DNA from 4 places in the Allochromatium vinosum DSM 180 genome. Region 4 is predicted to be linked to each of the others. Evidence: predicted binding sites of a transcription regulator. Region 4 holds the regulator's gene; each other region holds the start of a gene.
The links. Region 4 encodes sigma-54, which starts transcription at its own class of promoters, with help from an activator protein. Its sites were predicted from a motif close to TGGCANGNTNCNTGCTT; they were not measured.
Positions count from the first base shown of each region.

Region 1: a site for sigma-54 is predicted at 2,191-2,207, ahead of ALVIN_RS11590 (TorF family putative porin). Genes of this name have one in related genera too.
Region 2: a site for sigma-54 is predicted at 1,592-1,608, ahead of nifB (nitrogenase cofactor biosynthesis protein NifB). Genes of this name have one in related genera too.
Region 3: a site for sigma-54 is predicted at 2,206-2,222, ahead of glnA (glutamate--ammonia ligase). Genes of this name have one in related genera too.

Region 1 covers NC_013851.1:2,650,016-2,654,225, forward strand. The annotation lists gene ALVIN_RS11580 (YifB family Mg chelatase-like AAA ATPase) at 53-1,579, opposite strand; gene ubiK (ubiquinone biosynthesis accessory factor UbiK) at 1,598-1,864, opposite strand; gene ALVIN_RS11590 (TorF family putative porin) at 2,317-3,057, shown strand; gene ALVIN_RS11595 (P-II family nitrogen regulator) at 3,131-3,469, shown strand; gene ALVIN_RS11600 (ammonium transporter) at 3,494-4,210, shown strand, end outside.
Region 2 covers NC_013851.1:3,420,868-3,425,077, forward strand. The annotation lists gene ALVIN_RS15150 (CpsD/CapB family tyrosine-protein kinase) at 1-592, shown strand, start outside; gene ALVIN_RS15155 (YveK family protein) at 676-1,422, shown strand; gene nifB (nitrogenase cofactor biosynthesis protein NifB) at 1,670-3,169, shown strand; gene ALVIN_RS15165 (4Fe-4S dicluster domain-containing protein) at 3,197-3,475, shown strand; gene ALVIN_RS15170 (2Fe-2S iron-sulfur cluster-binding protein) at 3,562-3,846, shown strand; gene ALVIN_RS15175 (2Fe-2S iron-sulfur cluster-binding protein) at 3,877-4,210, shown strand, end outside.
Region 3 covers NC_013851.1:3,384,504-3,388,713, forward strand. The annotation lists gene ALVIN_RS14960 (DUF4124 domain-containing protein) at 38-556, opposite strand; gene glnA (glutamate--ammonia ligase) at 598-2,001, opposite strand; gene ALVIN_RS14970 (cation diffusion facilitator family transporter) at 2,479-3,645, opposite strand; gene glyQ (glycine--tRNA ligase subunit alpha) at 3,821-4,210, shown strand, end outside.
Region 4 covers NC_013851.1:3,219,745-3,223,954, reverse strand. The annotation lists gene hprK (HPr(Ser) kinase/phosphatase) at 1-762, opposite strand, end outside; gene ALVIN_RS14205 (PTS sugar transporter subunit IIA) at 787-1,236, opposite strand; gene hpf (ribosome hibernation-promoting factor, HPF/YfiA family) at 1,482-1,802, opposite strand; gene ALVIN_RS14195 (RNA polymerase factor sigma-54) at 1,835-3,325, opposite strand; gene lptB (LPS export ABC transporter ATP-binding protein) at 3,401-4,126, opposite strand; gene lptA (lipopolysaccharide transport periplasmic protein LptA) at 4,123-4,210, opposite strand, start outside.

The DNA of each region.
Region 1 (4,210 bases), 570 kb from region 4:
CGTGCGTGTTCACATGATAAGCCGCGAGCCGCATTCGGAAAACGGGCCTGGGTCAGCGTGCCGGGGCCGCGAAGCCCCGGTCGAGCCGACGATAGCCGATGGCCTCGCTCAGATGGGTCGTGTCGATGCCCTCGGCACCGGCCAGGTCGGCGATGGTGCGGGCGACCTTGAGGATACGATGGTAGGCGCGCGCCGAGAGCGCGAGCCGCGTCAGAGCCTGTTCGACCAGCCGTTGACCGGCGGCGTCGAGTGCGCAGTCGCGATCGATCTCGGCTGGGGTCAGGGCCGCGTTGGCTTTGCCGGCGCGCGCGAGTTGGCGTTCGCGCGCCGCGCTCACGCGGGCACGCACCTGGGCCGTGGTCTCGTTCAGGCGCGACATCGGCCCGGTGAGCTGGCCCACCTCCAGACGCAGGACCTCGACATGCAGGTCGATGCGGTCGAGCAGCGGACCGGACAGGCGCCGGCGATACCGTGCCACCTGCTCGGGGCTACAGCGGCAACGCCCGGTGCTGTCGCCCAGATAGCCACAGGGACAGGGATTCATGGCCGCGACCATCTGGAACTGGGCCGGAAAGCGGACCTGACGCGCCGCGCGCGAGATGTCGATCCAGCCCGACTCCAGCGGTTCACGCAGCACTTCCAAGACCCGCCGATCGAATTCGGGCAATTCGTCGAGAAAGAGCACGCCATGATGGGCCAGGGAGATCTCGCCCGGTCGCGGCTGGGTGCCACCGCCGACCAGGGCGGCGGCCGAGGCGGTGTGATGCGGCGAGCGGAATGGACGTTCCAGCCAGCGCGCCGGATCGAAGGGGTCACGCCCGCCGACCGAGCGGATCGCGGCCGCCTCCAGGGCCTCGGACTCGCTCAATGGCGGCAGCAGTCCGGGCAGGCGCATGGCCAGCATCGACTTGCCGGTTCCGGGCGGACCGGACATCAGGATCGAATGCCCGCCGCTGGCGGCGATCTCCAGTCCGCGTTTGCCGTGCTCCTGACCGCGTACATCGACCAGATCCGGATAGTCGGGCCGGATCTGGAAACGATCGTCACCGCGCTGGATCGGCAGGGGTTCGACGCCATCGAGGTGTGCGCACACCTCGCGCAGATGCGCGGCCGGGCGCACCTCCAGCCCCTCGACGATGGCCGCCTCAGCCGCGTTCGCCTGCGGCAGGATCAGCGCTCGTCCAGCCGCGCGCGCGGCCAGGGCGATCGGCAGCACGCCCTGGATCGGGCGCAACGCGCCGGACAGGGCCAGCTCGCCGATGCATTCATAGTGTTCGAGCCGCTCGGTCCTGAGCTGACCCGTGGCCCCCAGGGTTCCGAGCGCGATCGGCAAGTCGAAACGCCCGCCTTCCTTGGGCAGATCGGCCGGCGCAAGATTGATCGTGACCCGCCCGTTGGGAAACTGAAAGCTGTTGTTGACGAGCGCGCCATGCACCCGGTCCTTGCTCTCGCGCACCGCCATCTCGGGCAGACCCACGATGGACATCGCCGGCAGTCCGCCCGAGAGCTGAACCTCGACCGTGACCGGCGGCGCCTCGATTCCGAGTCGCCCGCGGCTGTGCAGGATGCAGAGGGCCAACTCCCGTCCCTCCTGGGTTCAGTCCGAACGGCGTCCTGGGGCGGCGAGCGACTGCTCCAGGGCAGCGACCTGCGACTCCAGGGCGGCCAGCTTCTCGCGGGTGCGCGCCAGCACCGCCGACTGCACGTCGAACTCTTCGCGCGTGACCAGATCGAGCCGCGACAGCCCAGCCTCCAGCGAGGCGCGCAGATTACGGTTGACGTCGTCCTGTAAGACCTGCAAGCCCTTCGGCATGGCCGAAGACAGGCGCTGGAACAGATCGTCGAAGTGTTTTGGATCCAACATCGTTTAGAGACCTTGCATTGGGTTGGAATGAAGCTCGGATCGGAAGAGACTTTGAGTGGGCATTATAGGGTCGTGTTCGCGAACCGTCTTCCATTCGCGCTTGCTCCACGAACGTGCATCCATCCACCTCGGCCGAATCGATGCGCCTCATTTTGGTGCATCTGTCTGTGGTGATTTTCGCACATGAGGCCGAAGCACATCCGCGCACAGACAAAGCACTTTAAGTGTAGACGCGACTCCACACCGTCTCCAAACCTTTTGAGTTCTTGGGGATATCCATGCCGAGCCGTCCCGTCCGGCGGCCGGATCTTCGCTGGGATGCTTGATGGCACGCTCTCTGCTTTGCTACCGATACGCATCCAGGACCGACAGGCTCATGCGGCCCTTCCAGCCGAGCCGGCAACGTCCCCGATCGAGTCCATCAGGCAACAACCCAGCACGAGGAACCATCCATGAAGACACAGAGCATCAGCGCACTCGCCGCAGCCGGCCTCCTGGTCATGGGCGCGAGCGCTTCCCAGACCGCACTCGCCGAAGGGCCGCACTCGGTCAGCGCCAACATCGGTGCGGTGAGCAACTACATCTGGCGCGGCCAGACCCAGACCGGTGATCAGCCAGCCATCCAGGGTGGTCTGGATTATGCGCACGAGAGCGGTTTCTCAGCCGGCACCTGGGTTTCGAACGTCGACTTCGGCGGCGATGAACCGAATTACGAACTCGACCTCTATCTTGGATTCGACGGTTCCATCAACGATGATCTCAGTTACAACCTCGCACTCACTTATTACGCCTATCCGGATGGTGAGGATGCAGATTTCGCCGAGATTGGTGCGAGCGCAACCTACAAGTGGCTCACTGCCGGCGTCGCCTACACGTTCCACGGTCAGGCCGACGATGCCAAGGGAGTCATGAACAATGAAGCCAACTATATCGAAGGCGATCTCTACTACCACGCCAGCCTCGACTTCGAGTTGCCCTTCGACCTGGGCCTGAGCCTGCGCGGTGGCTATTACGATTTCCGATACAACGGCGTCAAGCACGAGGCTCGCGACTATGCGCATGGTGGAATTTCCATCAGCCGCTCGGCTGGGGAGTTCGGCACCTTCAGTCTGAACTACGACCAGATCGAACGCGACAGTGACGTCTATGACGAGGATGCCAAGGTCTGGGTCGGCTGGCTGAAGGAATTCTGAGCGCGACACCGCGTTTGACTCGAACCCCATCGCCCAGGGCTCTGACCCTGGCCGCACTCGGAGCTCACTCACCATGAAACTGGTTTCAGCCGTCATCAAACCCTTCAAGCTCGACGACGTGCGCGAGGCGCTCGGCGACATCGGCGTCTCGGGCATCACGGTCGTCGAGGTCAAGGGCTTCGGCCGACAGAAGGGCCACACGGAACTCTACCGCGGCGCCGAATACGTCGTGGACTTCCTGCCGAAGATCAAGGTCGAGATCGCCGTCGACGACGCCATGGTCGACCAGGTCATCGAGGCCATCAGCAACGCCGCCCGCACCGGCAAGATCGGCGACGGCAAGATCTTCGTCTTCGAACTCGATCAGGTCATCCGTATCCGCACCGGCGAAACCGGCGCGGACGCACTCTGATCCATGTCCCAGGAGATCCCTAAGATGCATTCGACCCCGATGCCACGACTGCTCCGACCGCTGCTGGCGGCCGGACTGACCCTCACACCGCTCCTGGCGCTCGCTCAGGAAGAGGCGACGATCGACACCGGCGACACCGCCTGGATGCTGACGGCCACGGCGCTGGTCCTGTTCATGACCATCCCTGGGCTCTCGCTGTTCTACGCCGGTCTGGTGCGCGCCAAGAACGTGCTCTCGGTACTCATGCAGTGCTTTGCCATCACCGCCATGATGAGTCTGCTGTGGGCCATCTACGGCTACAGCCTCGCCTACACTGACGGCGGCTCGATGCAGAGCCTCATCGGCGGCTTCGAGAAGCTCTTCCTCTCCGGACTGACGGTGGACTCGGTTGCGGGCACCATCCCCGAGTCGGTCTACATGACCTTCCAGATGACCTTCGCCATCATCACCCCGGCGCTCATCGTCGGCGCCTTTGCCGAGCGCATGAAGTTCTCGGCCATGCTGGTGTTCATGGCGCTGTGGCTGACCCTGGTCTATGTGCCGATCTGGCACTGGGTCTGGGGCGGCGGCTGGATCGCCAATCTCGGCGCCATCCTGGGGCTGACCGAGGAAGGCGGCGCGGCGCTCGACTTCGCCGGCGGCACCGTGGTGCACATCAACGCCGGTATCGCCGCACTCATGGCCGCGATCGTGCTCGGTCCGCGCAAGGGCTATCCCGGAACCGCCATGCCGCCGCACAAC
Region 2 (4,210 bases), 200 kb from region 4:
TGCGATCGATCATGCCTTGCAACACCGGACGCCAGCGGCCGTTCTGATCACGAGCGCCCAGCAGGGAGAGGGCAAGAGTCTCTTCGCCTCCGCGCTCGCGACCAGCATGGCGAGTCTGGGGCAGCATCGCGTGGTCTTGCTGGATCTCAACTGGTATCGGCCGGCGGTCCATCACTGTTTCGGCCTGGAATCGAATCAAACGATGTCACATATCCTTCAGGCCGACATCGACGCCCTCGTGACCAAGAGCCAGGGTCAGAGACCCGACCTGCTACTCGCCCCCACCGATCATCGGGATCATGCGCCGATGAACGGTGATGTCTTTGGCACCTTCAAGCACCTGATCGAACGCATCAAGCAAGCCTATGACTACGTCATCGTCGACAGTGCCTCCATTTTTCCAACCAACCGGATGATGATCGACCCCGTGATGCTCTCCGCGATGGTCGATGGTGTCGTACTGGTCGTCCAGGCTGGCTTCGCGCCGAGACAGCACGTCAAGCGTGCCTGCACGATCATGCAGGCGGCCGGTGCCACGATGATCGGTGTGACCATCAATCAACATCGCCCGACACTGGCCGCCCCGTCATGACGGACAGCGCCGTTCGCACAGCAACATCCCGCGTGCGACCGTCGATCGGGGTAGCCGATACGCTCGAATACAGGTAGGACGACATGAGCTTCTACATCAAATGTTATCTCTCTGCCTTCCGGGAGCACAGACACTGGACACTCATTGCCCTGGTGCCCGTCATGCTCTATCTGCTCGTTGCGGCTGTGCGGGTCGACAATTTTCTGATTACCCAGGACTTCACGTATTCCGGAGAGATCCGCATCGCCATGTCCCATCGCCCGGTCGACACGCTGACGCTGGATGCGTTGCTGACCGACCCGGATCGGCTCTTTCTCGATACCTTCGCGCTCAGTCAGCTACAGCAACGACTCGAATTCCAGCCGCAGATCCATGAGCTACCGACGAGTCAGGGACTCAAGCGTCTGGCCCATGGTTCCATGCACCTGTCGAGCCGGCCTGATTCACGGCTGCGCCTGACCTATACAGGCTCCCATGTCCATATCGGCGAGACAATGGTCGATTTCTACAGCCAATTGCTCGTTCAGCGCGTCGAGGCTGGTGCGGCACGACATTCGGACACTGCCGCCGCACCACCCAGCTTCAAACCCGTTGGCCCGCTGACCACGACGGGTGTGGCAAGCCTCTGGAGCGCGGAGCGGCTGCCGCGTGCGATCCTGGTTTTCGTCCTGTCGCTGCTGGCGGTGGTGCTCCTGATCGGAATCCTGGATCTGTCCGATCCCTCGTTCAAATCCGAGCGCCAGATCGCGCGTTATCTCGACCTGCCGGTTCTCGGATCCATGCCCGATGCACGTCAACTGGCGCGTCATCTCGAAAAGACGCAAGACTGATGAGCGACCGCACGCGGTGGAATCACTCGAGCCGCATCGAGCGGGCCGAGTCGGGTCCGTATCGATCCTCACAATGGACGCGGCCGGCGTCTGTCGCGATGCTCACAAGGGCGCGCCGATCCATTTGCAAAATGCACAACAATCAATGATCTAGGCTGTTTAAAAAGATTGGCGCGCGCTTTGCTTCAAGACCTCCAGACACTCGATTCAACGGGGCCGGCGCCCCTGATTCACTGGAGGCGGCATGATGGAGTTGAAGGTACAGACCCAAGGGGGTTGCGCGTCGAGCGGCTGTGGTAGCAGCGCCGACCGGCTGGCTCATCTGCCCGAGGCGATCCGCGCCAAGGTCAACAATCATCCTTGCTTCTCCGAGGACGCGCATCATCACTATGCGCGCATGCATGTCGCGGTCGCTCCAGCCTGCAACATCCAGTGTCACTACTGCAATCGCAAGTACGACTGTGCCAATGAGTCGCGGCCGGGTGTCGTCTCCGAACTCCTGACGCCGGATCAGGCGGTCAAGAAGGTGCTGGCGGTGGCGGCGGCCATCCCGCAGATGACGGTGCTCGGCATCGCCGGTCCAGGCGATCCGCTCGCCAATCCCGAGCGCACTCTGGAGACCTTCCGCCAGCTCGCCGAGAAGGCGCCCGACATCCGGCTGTGCGTCTCGACCAATGGTCTGGCCCTGCCCGATCTGGTCGACGAACTCTGTCAGTACAACATCGAGCACGTCACCATCACCATCAACTGTGTCGACCCGGACGTCGGCGCCAAGATCTATCCCTGGATCTTCTGGAACAATCGGCGCATCAAGGGACGCAAGGCCGCCGAGATCCTGATCCGGCGTCAGCAGGAGGGTCTGGAGAAGCTGGTCGCGCGCGGGGTGCTGGTCAAGGTCAACTCGGTGCTGATTCCGGGTGTGAACGATGAGCATCTCAAGGAAGTCAGCCGGGTGGTCAAAGCCAAGGGCGCCTTCCTGCACAACGTCATGCCGCTGATCGCTGAACCCGAGCATGGCACCTTCTACGGACTCATGGGCCAGCGCAGCCCGACCTCGGCCGAACTCACCGCCCTCCAGGACGCCTGCGCCGGCGACATGGCCATGATGCGCCACTGCCGTCAGTGCCGCGCCGACGCGGTCGGGATGCTGGGCGAGGATCGCGGTCAGGAGTTCACGCTCGACAAGATCGAACACCTGGAGATCGACTACGCCGCCGCCATGCAGAAGCGCGCCGAGGTCCAGGCCGAGATCGAGGCCAGGCGCGCGGCGCCACATCAGCCGGCCAAGGCGGCCTTCGTCTCGCTCGCCTCGATCGAGCGCGTCCGGCCCCAGCCGAAACCGGCCGAGCCGCGTCCGGTGCTGATGGCGGTTGCGACCACCGGCGGCGGCGTCATCGACCAGCACTTCGGTCATGCGCGCGCGTTCCGGATCTACGAAGCCTCCGTGCAGGACGTGCGCTTCATCGGGACGCGCCAGGTCGATCTCTACTGCACCGGCAGCGATACCTGCGGCGAGGCCGAGACCCGCCTGGAGCAGACCATCCGCGCACTCGACGGCTGCGAGGCGGTGCTGTGCGCGCGCATCGGCTACGAACCCTGGGGCAAGCTGGAGGCCGCCGGCATCACGCCCAACGGCGAACATGCCCTGGAACCGATCGAAGAGGCCGTCGCCGCCGTCTATCGCGAATGGCTCGACGCGGGTCGGCTGGCGCCCGTCGCCGCCGCATCCGAGCGGTTGTCGGCCTGAGTCAGTCATCCACCGGGAGCCAACATCATGGCCTTCAAGATCATCGAGGGTTGCGTCAACTGCTGGGCCTGCGCGCCACTGTGCCCGAGTCAGGCCATCGTCGCCGCCAAACCGCATTTCCTGATCGACGCGCACACGTGCACCGAGTGCGCGGGCGACTACGCCGATCCGCAGTGCGCCAGCATCTGTCCGGTCGAGGGCGTCATCCTCGACGGGTTGGGCGTGCCGGTGAATCCGCCCGGCTCACTGACCGGCATTCCACCCGAACGCCTGGCCGCCGCCAGGGCCGAGATCCGGGCGCGCTGAGCCTCGCGATTGGTTCGTCCGCGCGCCCGCCGTCCCCGACGACCGATCATTGAAGACCGACAACCCAAATCCAGGAGTCCGACACCATGGCGAAAGCCAAGATCACTTTTTCCGATATCGGCCAGACCGTCAACGTACCGGCCGGCACCCGTGTCATCGAGGTGTCCGAGAAGATCGGTGCCGGCATCATCTACGGCTGCCGCGAGGGCGACTGCGGCACCTGCATGATGCATGTGGAAGAAGGCTGGAACAACCTGACCGAACCCTCGGTGCTGGAAGAGAAGGTGCTGCGCGAGAACATGGCCAGCCGTCACGACCGTCTCGCCTGTCAGGCGCAGATCCTCGGCGACTGCTGCGTCAAGCCAGCCTGATCCACCTCAAGATTCGACGGAGAACCAATCGTGGCCCTCGTGACCTTTTCCAGTCCTGACTACAAGGACAAGACCGTCTACGCCGTGGCCGGAAGCCACACCGAAACCATCCTCAAGATTGCCAAGGAGAACAAGATCCCAGTCAAGCACGACTGCCAGGACGGCGAGTGCGGAAGCTGTGTGGTGCGCGTGACCAGCGTCGATGACAAACAGCGCATGGGCTATCACCTCACCGACAAGGAGATCAGCGTGCTGCGTCAGCTCGGCAAGCTGACCCAGGAGGACATCGACCGGCTGGCACTCGACGACATGCCGAGTGAATGGCGTCTGGCCTGTCAGATGATCGTGCGCGACGAAGACATCC
Region 3 (4,210 bases), 160 kb from region 4:
TCTTCAATCAGGACGGACAGTCCACGCGAACGGCGGATCAGGGCAGTTGACCGGGCACCCTGGGTTGGCGAACGTGAAAGGTGCGTGGCGCGGATTGAGCGACGATCCGATCGTCGGCGCCACGAACCTGGAGCTGGAGCCGATGACTGCCAACGCCAAGCCCCGTCAGCTTGAACTGCGTATGGGCGCCCTCGACCGGGAGCGTGTTCCCGTCGAGCAGCAGGAGCAGGCGATGACCGCCGATGAGGGATGGATCGATCTGCAAACTGACTGGAACCCCCGAGTCGGTCTCGGTCAGGGTCTCATCGAGGCCGGGGGCGAGGATGTCGAGTGCGACATAGGGGCCGCGATAGGCTTCGTCGGGCGAGCCTGGGCCAAGCGTGGCAGCGGGATTCGAGCCGGCGGGCTTGCTGAAACGCACATCGACCCGTTCGGCGTCCCGCGTCTGACGATCGGAGAAGTTGACCCGCCCCTCGGCGTCGACCCAACGATAGATCTCCGCGTTGGACGGCGAGCAGACGAGCAGCGAAAGGAGGATCGGCGCGGGTCTGAGCATAGTCTGAAGACTAGCCCAACCGCGCCGATCCGAACAGCCCTTTAGAGGCTGTAGTACATGTCGAACTCGACCGGATGGGTCGTCATGCGAATGCGCGTGACTTCCTTCATCTTGAGATCGATGTAGGCATCGATCAGGTCATCGGTGAACACACCGCCGGCGGTCAGGAAGTCGCGATCCTGGTCGAGGCAGTCGAGCGCCATGTCGAGCGAATGACAGACGGTCGGGATCGACTTGGCCTCTTCGCGCGGCAGGTCGTAGAGATCCTTGTCCATGGCGTCGCCCGGATGGATCTTGTTCTGGATGCCGTCGAGACCAGCCATCATCATGGCCGAGAAAGCCAGATAGGGGTTGGAGGTCGCATCCGGGAAGCGCACCTCGATACGACGTGCCTTGGGGCTGGAGACGTGCGGGATGCGGATCGAGGCCGAGCGGTTGCGCGCCGAGTAGGCGAGCATGACCGGCGCTTCGAAGCCGGGCACCAGACGCTTGTAGGAGTTGGTCGAAGCGTTGGTGATGGCGTTGAGCGCGCGCGCGTGCTTGATGATGCCGCCGATGTAGTAGAGGGCCAGATCGGACAGACCGCCGTACTTGTCGCCGGCGAACAGGTTCTGACCGTCCTTGGCGAGCGACTGGTGGACGTGCATGCCGCTGCCGTTGTCGCCGACCAGCGGCTTGGGCATGAAGGTCGCGGTCTTGCCATAGGCGTGAGCAACGTTCTGCACCACATACTTGAGGATCTGGTTCCAGTCGGCGCGCTTGACCAGGGTGCTGAACTGGGTGCCGATTTCGCACTGGCCGGCGGTGGCGACCTCGTGATGGTGCACCTCGACCGGCACGCCCATCTCTTCGAGCGTCAGGCACATGGCCGCGCGCAGATCGTTGAGCGAGTCGACCGGGGGAACCGGGAAGTAGCCGCCCTTGACGCTCGGACGATGGCCCATGTTGCCGTCGGGGAAGACACGCTCGGAGTTCCAGCCGGCTTCCTCGGAGTCGACCTTGTAGAAGCAGCCGCTCATGTCGGCGCCCCAGCGGATGTCGTCGAGGATGAAGAATTCCGGTTCGGGGCCGAAGAAGGCGGTGTCGGCGATGCCGGTCGACTTCAGATAGGCCTCGGCGCGCTTGGCCACCGAACGCGGATCGCGCTCGTAGCCCTGCATGGTGTCGGGTTCGAGGATGTCGCAGCGGACGATGAGCGTGGCCTCATCGGAGAAGGGGTCCATGACCGCCGTGTCGGCCTCGGGCATCAGCACCATGTCGGAGGCCTCGATGCCCTTCCAGCCGGCGATCGAGGAGCCGTCGAACATTTTGCCGTCCTTGAACACGTCCTCATCGACGGTATGGGCCGGCACGGAGACGTGCTGCTCCTTGCCACGGGTGTCGGTGAAGCGAAAATCGACGAATTTCACTTCATTTTCTTTGATCATCTTAATGACGTCAGTCATTCGAATTGTCTCCGCTACGTGGTATCTACGAACAGTCTGGCCGGCCAACGCGATGCACTCGAATCGATCCGCTAAGGCTCGATGCAGGAGCCTAGCAGGTCGCGGCGCGCGTCGCACGAAATCGGTCATCCCGAATGATGGTGGTTGCCACGGTCGTCGGCATCGATCCGCAACCCGGTGGCTCGCCATCGCCTCGCGCCCATTAAGCAATGAGCAAGCCAATAAGAGGCATCCAGGATCGCCAAGCGGCGGGTCCCAGACCCTCGCCCCCGAACCGGGTCATGAATCCATTGAAAAACATTGGGTTGAACTTAGAACTCGGTTTCGACAGGGCGCGTTCGGCTCGATGCGCCGCTCTCCGGCTTGACCAAGTCCGGTCGCCAGGCGAGCGATTCACCCTCTAAATGCACTCAAATGGACGAGAGCGCACTTTTTTGCACCAAAAGAGCGCAACGCTCCAGCTCACTCCACGACAGATCATCCAAAGTAGACCCGAACCCGGCCAAAAGCCGAATCCTCACGCAGCGCCTCCGCCAGTTCGGCGCACAGCCGCTCGGGATCGGAACCCGTGCGCTGACAAGCCGTGATCGGAAAGAAGACCTCGACCTCGATCCGTCCACCCAGATAGTGCAGCAGCAGGCGCTGGCGCTCGTTGGCGGCCGGAATCGCCGACCAGAGCGAGGCCAGCCGTGCCAGGGCTTCGGCGCGCAGCGGCAGGGGTGGAACGTCAGGCTTACTCGCGTCGTCCTCGGGATCGATATGGACGGTTACGTCCGTCATGTCCGAGATCTCGCGCTTGAGTCGCTGCTCGACCAGGACACTGATCATATGGCCTTCGGAGACGCTGATGTCGGGGTCGACCAGCACATGAACATCGGCCGAGACCTGCCCGCCGAGCCGGCGCGTGCGCAGCATATGGATGTCGCGCACGCCGCCGACCGAGCGGATGGTCTGCGCGACCTCGGTGATGCGCTCGGATTCGAGTCCGGTGTCCACCAGCTCGCTGACCGCGCCCCAGCCCAGTCCCCAGGCAATGCGAGCGATCATCAGGGCGACGATGAAAGCGGCGATGGCGTCGAGATAGGTCAGACCCGCCATGGTGCCGGCGATGCCGATCAGCACCACGATCGAAGAGATGGCATCGCTGCGATGATGCCAGGCATTGGCGCGCAACAGATCCGAACGCACGCGCTTGGCATAGCCGAGCGTCCACCAGTAGAGCCACTCCTTCACGCCGATCGAGGCCAGGGTCGCGGCGAGCGCCAGGGCGTCGGGTTTCAACAGAGCGTCCGGCTCGAAGAGTCGATGTACGGCATCCCAGCCGATGCCGAGGGCGATCAGCAGCAGCAGCGTTCCGAGGGCCAGGGTGGCGACGGTCTCGTAGCGTGCGTGCCCATAGGGATGGTTCTGATCGGGCTGCTGGCTGGCGTGATGTCCGGCGACATAGACCAGTACGTCAGACAGCAGATCCGAGAGCGAGTGGATGCCGTCGGCCACCAGTGCCTGCGAGTGCCCCAGGAATCCGGCCAGGATCTTGATCGCGGACAGGACCAGATTGAGCACGGCACTGACAATGGAGGTGTGCGTGATCGCCTGACGGCGTTCGCGCGTGGTGGCTGTGGGCACGTTCACGAGGCTGGACATCCTGATCGATGACGATTGGCTCGGGCGCGCAGTATACGCCGTCGGCGTCCGCTGGCCCATGCACGTCTCTCCGGCGGACGGATTCGAGCGCAACCGGCGATCGGGTCGGGCACATCGGCGAGCGACCGAATATACTGTGCGACTTTGCCGAACTCAGCCCTCACAGGAGTCCATCTTGAGCCGCGAATCCGAGGATCTCTCGACCTTCCAGGGTCTCATCTTTGCGCTCGAGCGCTACTGGGCCGATCTCGGGTGCGTCGTCGTCCAGCCCTTCGACATGGAGGTGGGCGCGGGCACCTTCCATCCGTCCACCTTCCTGCGCTCGATCGGTCCCGAGCCGTGGCGCAGCGCCTATGTCCAGCCCTCGCGCCGTCCGACCGACGGGCGCTATGGCGAGAATCCCAACCGGCTCCAGCACTACTATCAGTTCCAGGTGGTGCTCAAGCCCTCGCCGCTCGACATCCAGGAGCTGTATCTGAACTCGCTGCGCCGGCTGGGGATCGATCCGCTGGTGCACGATATCCGCTTCGTCGAGGACAACTGGGAGTCACCCACGCTCGGCGCC
Region 4 (4,210 bases):
GTTCATGGCCGACAGACTGCCGGTGAGCCGGTCGATGCATTCGAGCTCGGGCTGGGCCAGCGGCTGGAGATCGACGACGAGATTGAGCGTCTTGTCACGCAGGACCGCGCCCTCGCCGAACATGGCGCGGATGTTGAGGATTCCAAGTCCGCGCACTTCCAGGAAGTCCCTGAGCGTCTCCGGGCAGCTCCCCTCGATCACCTCGGGCGCGATGCGGGCGAAACGCGGCGCGTCGTCGGCGATCAGCCGGTGGCCGCGCGTGATGAGATCGAGCGCCAGCTCACTCTTGCCGACGGCCGGCGCGCCGATCAGGAGCACCCCCATGCCCAGCACCTCGATGAAGACGCCGTGGATGGTCTTGCGCTCGGCCAGGGCCTGGGTGAGGAAGTAGCGCAGATGGTTGATGAGTTCCTGATCGCCCAGCGTGGAGCCGAGCAACGGCGTCCGGGTGGCGCGGGCGCGCTCCAGCAGATCGGACGTCGGGGCGATGTCGTCGCTCAGGATGATGGCCGCCGGTCGGTCGGCGAACAGCTTGTCGAGCGTCTCGTCGTGGGCGGTGCGCCCGAGTGCCGCCAGATAGGTCTGCTCGGGCGGACCGACGACCTGGAGTCGGTTGGGATGGATGAGATTGAGCGAGCCGATCAGCGACTGCCCCGGATCCGCCCCGCGCAACGGGCGGGGGGGCTGGGGCTCAGGGGTTAGCCAGCGCAGCTTGAGCTGGGTACCGGTCTGGGCGACGACGCTCTGGAGGCTGTCGATCATGTGAATCGACTGGGGTGCATGGGCCTAGAAGGCACTCAGGACACGCAGGATCTCGGCGCGCGAGCCGGATTCACGCAGTCGAACCCGCCTGTTCGGGTCGCTGAACAGGCTGGCCAGATGCGCGAGCAGTCGCAGATGCTCCTCGTTGGCCGCCTCGGGCACGAGCAGCGCGAAGGCCAGGTCGACAGGCTCGCCGTCGGCGGCGTCGTAATCGACGCCCTGGACGGTCTGCACGAAGGCGCCCACCACCTCACCGACGTCCTTCATGCGCGCGTGGGGCAAGGCGATACCGTGGCCGAGTCCGGTACTGCCCAGACGCTCGCGTTCGAGCAGATGCTCGAAGACGGTTTCGGTCTGAAGTCGGGGATGATCGCTGGCGAGCAGCTCGGCCAGCGTCTCGAGCAGGCGCTTCTTGCTCGCGATCTCGAGGCCGCATCCGATACGGGCTTCGTTGATCAGGTCAGGGCCTAACATGGCTCCAACTCCTGCTAACCACTGACGCGCGCGCGGGCGGCCAGGGGGTGATGGCTGATCCAACCAGGATGCCGCCGGCATTCGATGCTGGTCATGGATTGGGGTACCTCGGGCGGACGGACGTGGCCGGTGCCGTCTCGATGAAAGACACCTCGAACGCCGGTGGTGCCGGCCCTCGAGGTGTGACGGGCGTTGCATCCATCACCTCGGAAGACACGGCTTCCAAGGGAGTGGAGTGGCCGGGTTCATTCGGATTCGGCCACCTTGACGGCTCCGCCGCGATGGCTGCTCTTCTTCTCCTTGTAGCGGATGACCTGACGATCGAGCTTGTCGATCAGGCCGTCGATGGCCGCATACATGTCCTCGTGCACGGAGTCGGCGAAGACCTTGCCGCCGTTGACATGGAGCGTGGCCTCGGCCTTCTGCTCGAGCTTCTCGACGCTCAGGACGACATGGGCGTTGATGACGTGGTCGAAGTGGCGTGCCAGACGCTCGAATTTGCTGTCGACATAGGACTTCAGCGCATCGGTGACGTCGATGTGATGACCCGTCAGATTGATTTGCATCATTGGACTCCTTCAAAGATTCAAACGGCCTGTCAAGCCAGGCGTTTGCGCTCACTCGAGGCTGGGATACCCATGGCCTCGCGGTATTTGGCGACTGTTCGGCGTGCGACGTCGATGCCCTGATTCGCCAGTTCCTCGGCGATCTTGTTGTCGCTGAGTGGCTTGCGCGGGGATTCTCCCGCGATCAGCTTGCGGATCAGGGCGCGGATCGCCGTCGACGAGCATTCGCCGCCAGATGTGGTGTTGACGTGGGACGAGAAGAAATATTTGAGTTCGAAGGTGCCTCGTGGTGTATGCATGTATTTCTGTGTCGTCACCCGCGAGATGGTCGACTCGTGCAGTTCCAGTGCCTCGGCGATGTCGCGCAGGACCATGGGACGCATCCCCTCGTCGCCATGTTCGAGGAAGTCCTGCTGCATCTCGACGATCTTGGCGCCCACGCGCAGCACCGTGTCGTTGCGGCTCGCCAGGCTCTTGATGAACCAGCGTGCCTCCTGCAGGTGACTCTTGAGCGTCTGGCCGTCGGCGCTCTGGTCGGCGCGCCGCACCAGACGCGCATAGTCGGCATTGACCCTGAGTCTGGGGGTGATGTCCGGGTTCAATTCGACTTGCCAGCGGCCCTCTTTCTTGCGCACGAAGATGTCGGGGACAACGTACTCCGAGGCCGTCTCCTCGATCAAGCGGCCCGGCTTCGGATGGAGTCCGCGGATGAGGTCGAGCGCGCGGGTCAGGTCGCTCTCGGTTTCCTTGAGCAGGCGCGCGAGGGCGGTGACGTCGCCGCGCGGCAGGTGCTCGAATCCGGTCTCGCACACGGCGATGGCCAGATCGCGCCAGGGCGTCTCGCGCGACAGCTGGCGCAACTGGATCAGCAGGCACTCGCGCGGGTCGCGCGCGCCGACGCCGGCCGGATCGAGCGACTGGACGCGGTGGATCTGGGTCTCGACCTCATCGGCGCCGATCGTGGGATCGTCGATGGTGGCCACGAGTTCCCCGACGTCGGCGCGCAGATAGCCGTCGGCATCGATGGCGTCGATCACGGCCTGGGCGATCATGAAGTCGCGCTCGCTCAGGCGGCTGAGGTTCAGCTGCCAGGTCAGATGATCCCAGAGCGTCTGCGGGCGCGAGCGGTGCAGCAGCGGGTCGTAGTCGGCGTCGTCGCTCGAACCCGACGCCGTCGCCGGCAGATAGCCATCGAAGACGTCGGCCCATTGGGTGTCGACCGGCAACTCCTCCGGCATCTCGTTGGACTCGGCGCGCACCTCGCGCTCCAGGGGCGATTCGGACGGGGTCTCGTCGGTCTGGAAGCGGTCGTCGTCGAGCCGGGGCAGACGTGCGTCCTCCAGCACGCCGGCGTCGAGACGCTCGGATTCCTCGCCTTCCTCCAGCATCAGATTGCTTTCGAGCGCCTCCTGGATCTCGTGCTGCAACTCGAGCGTCGACAGTTGCAGCAGTTTGATCGCCTGCTGCAACTGTGGCGTCATGGTGAGTTGCTGACTGAGTCGAAGCTGAATGGATGGCTTCATCGATCGAGTTGGCGTCCGGCTGTGTTCCGTCTAACGTGATTTGAGCAATAAGGGTGCCTGTAATTTGAGTCTAGTCTACATGGAAAAATCGGCACCCAGATAGACATCGCGCACGCGCTGGTTGGCCAGCAGCTCTGAAGGCTCGCCGGCAGCGATCACGGTGCCGCCGCCGATGATGTAGCCGCGGTCGCAGATGGCGAGCGTCTCGCGTACGTTGTGGTCGGTGATGAGCACGCCGATGGAGCGATCGCGCAGATGGGTGACGATGGATTTGATGTCGCCGACGGCGATCGGATCGACACCGGCGAAAGGCTCGTCGAGCAGCATCACCGAGGGTTCGACCGCCAGGGCGCGCGCGATCTCCAGCCGCCGGCGCTCGCCGCCCGAGAGACTGAGCGCGAGCGAGTCGGCGACATGCGCGATGCCCAGATCCTCCAGCAGATGCTCGCAGCGCTCCTCGCGCTCGGCGCGCCTGAGGTCGCGTCGCGTCTCCAGGATGGCCAGGATGTTCTCGCGTGCGCTCAGCTTGCGGAAGATCGAGGGCTCCTGGGCCAGATAGCTCAGTCCGGCCCGCGCCCGCGCGTGCATGGGCAGGCGGGTGAGATCGCGCTCGTCGAGCAGGATGCGGCCCTGGTCGGCCTGGATCAGACCGACGATCAGATAGAAGCAGGTCGTCTTGCCGGCACCGTTGGGTCCGAGCAGGCCCACGACCTCGCCCGGCTCGACCCGGACGCTGACGTCCTGGAGCACCTGGCGGCTGCCGTAGCGCTTCATCAGGTGTTCGGCGCGCAGACCGCTCATGACTCGTCCGGGGTGATGGTGATCTTGACCCGGCCCGCGCCGCCGGCCCGGAAACGCGCCTTGGCCCGGTCGTAGAGGATGCGT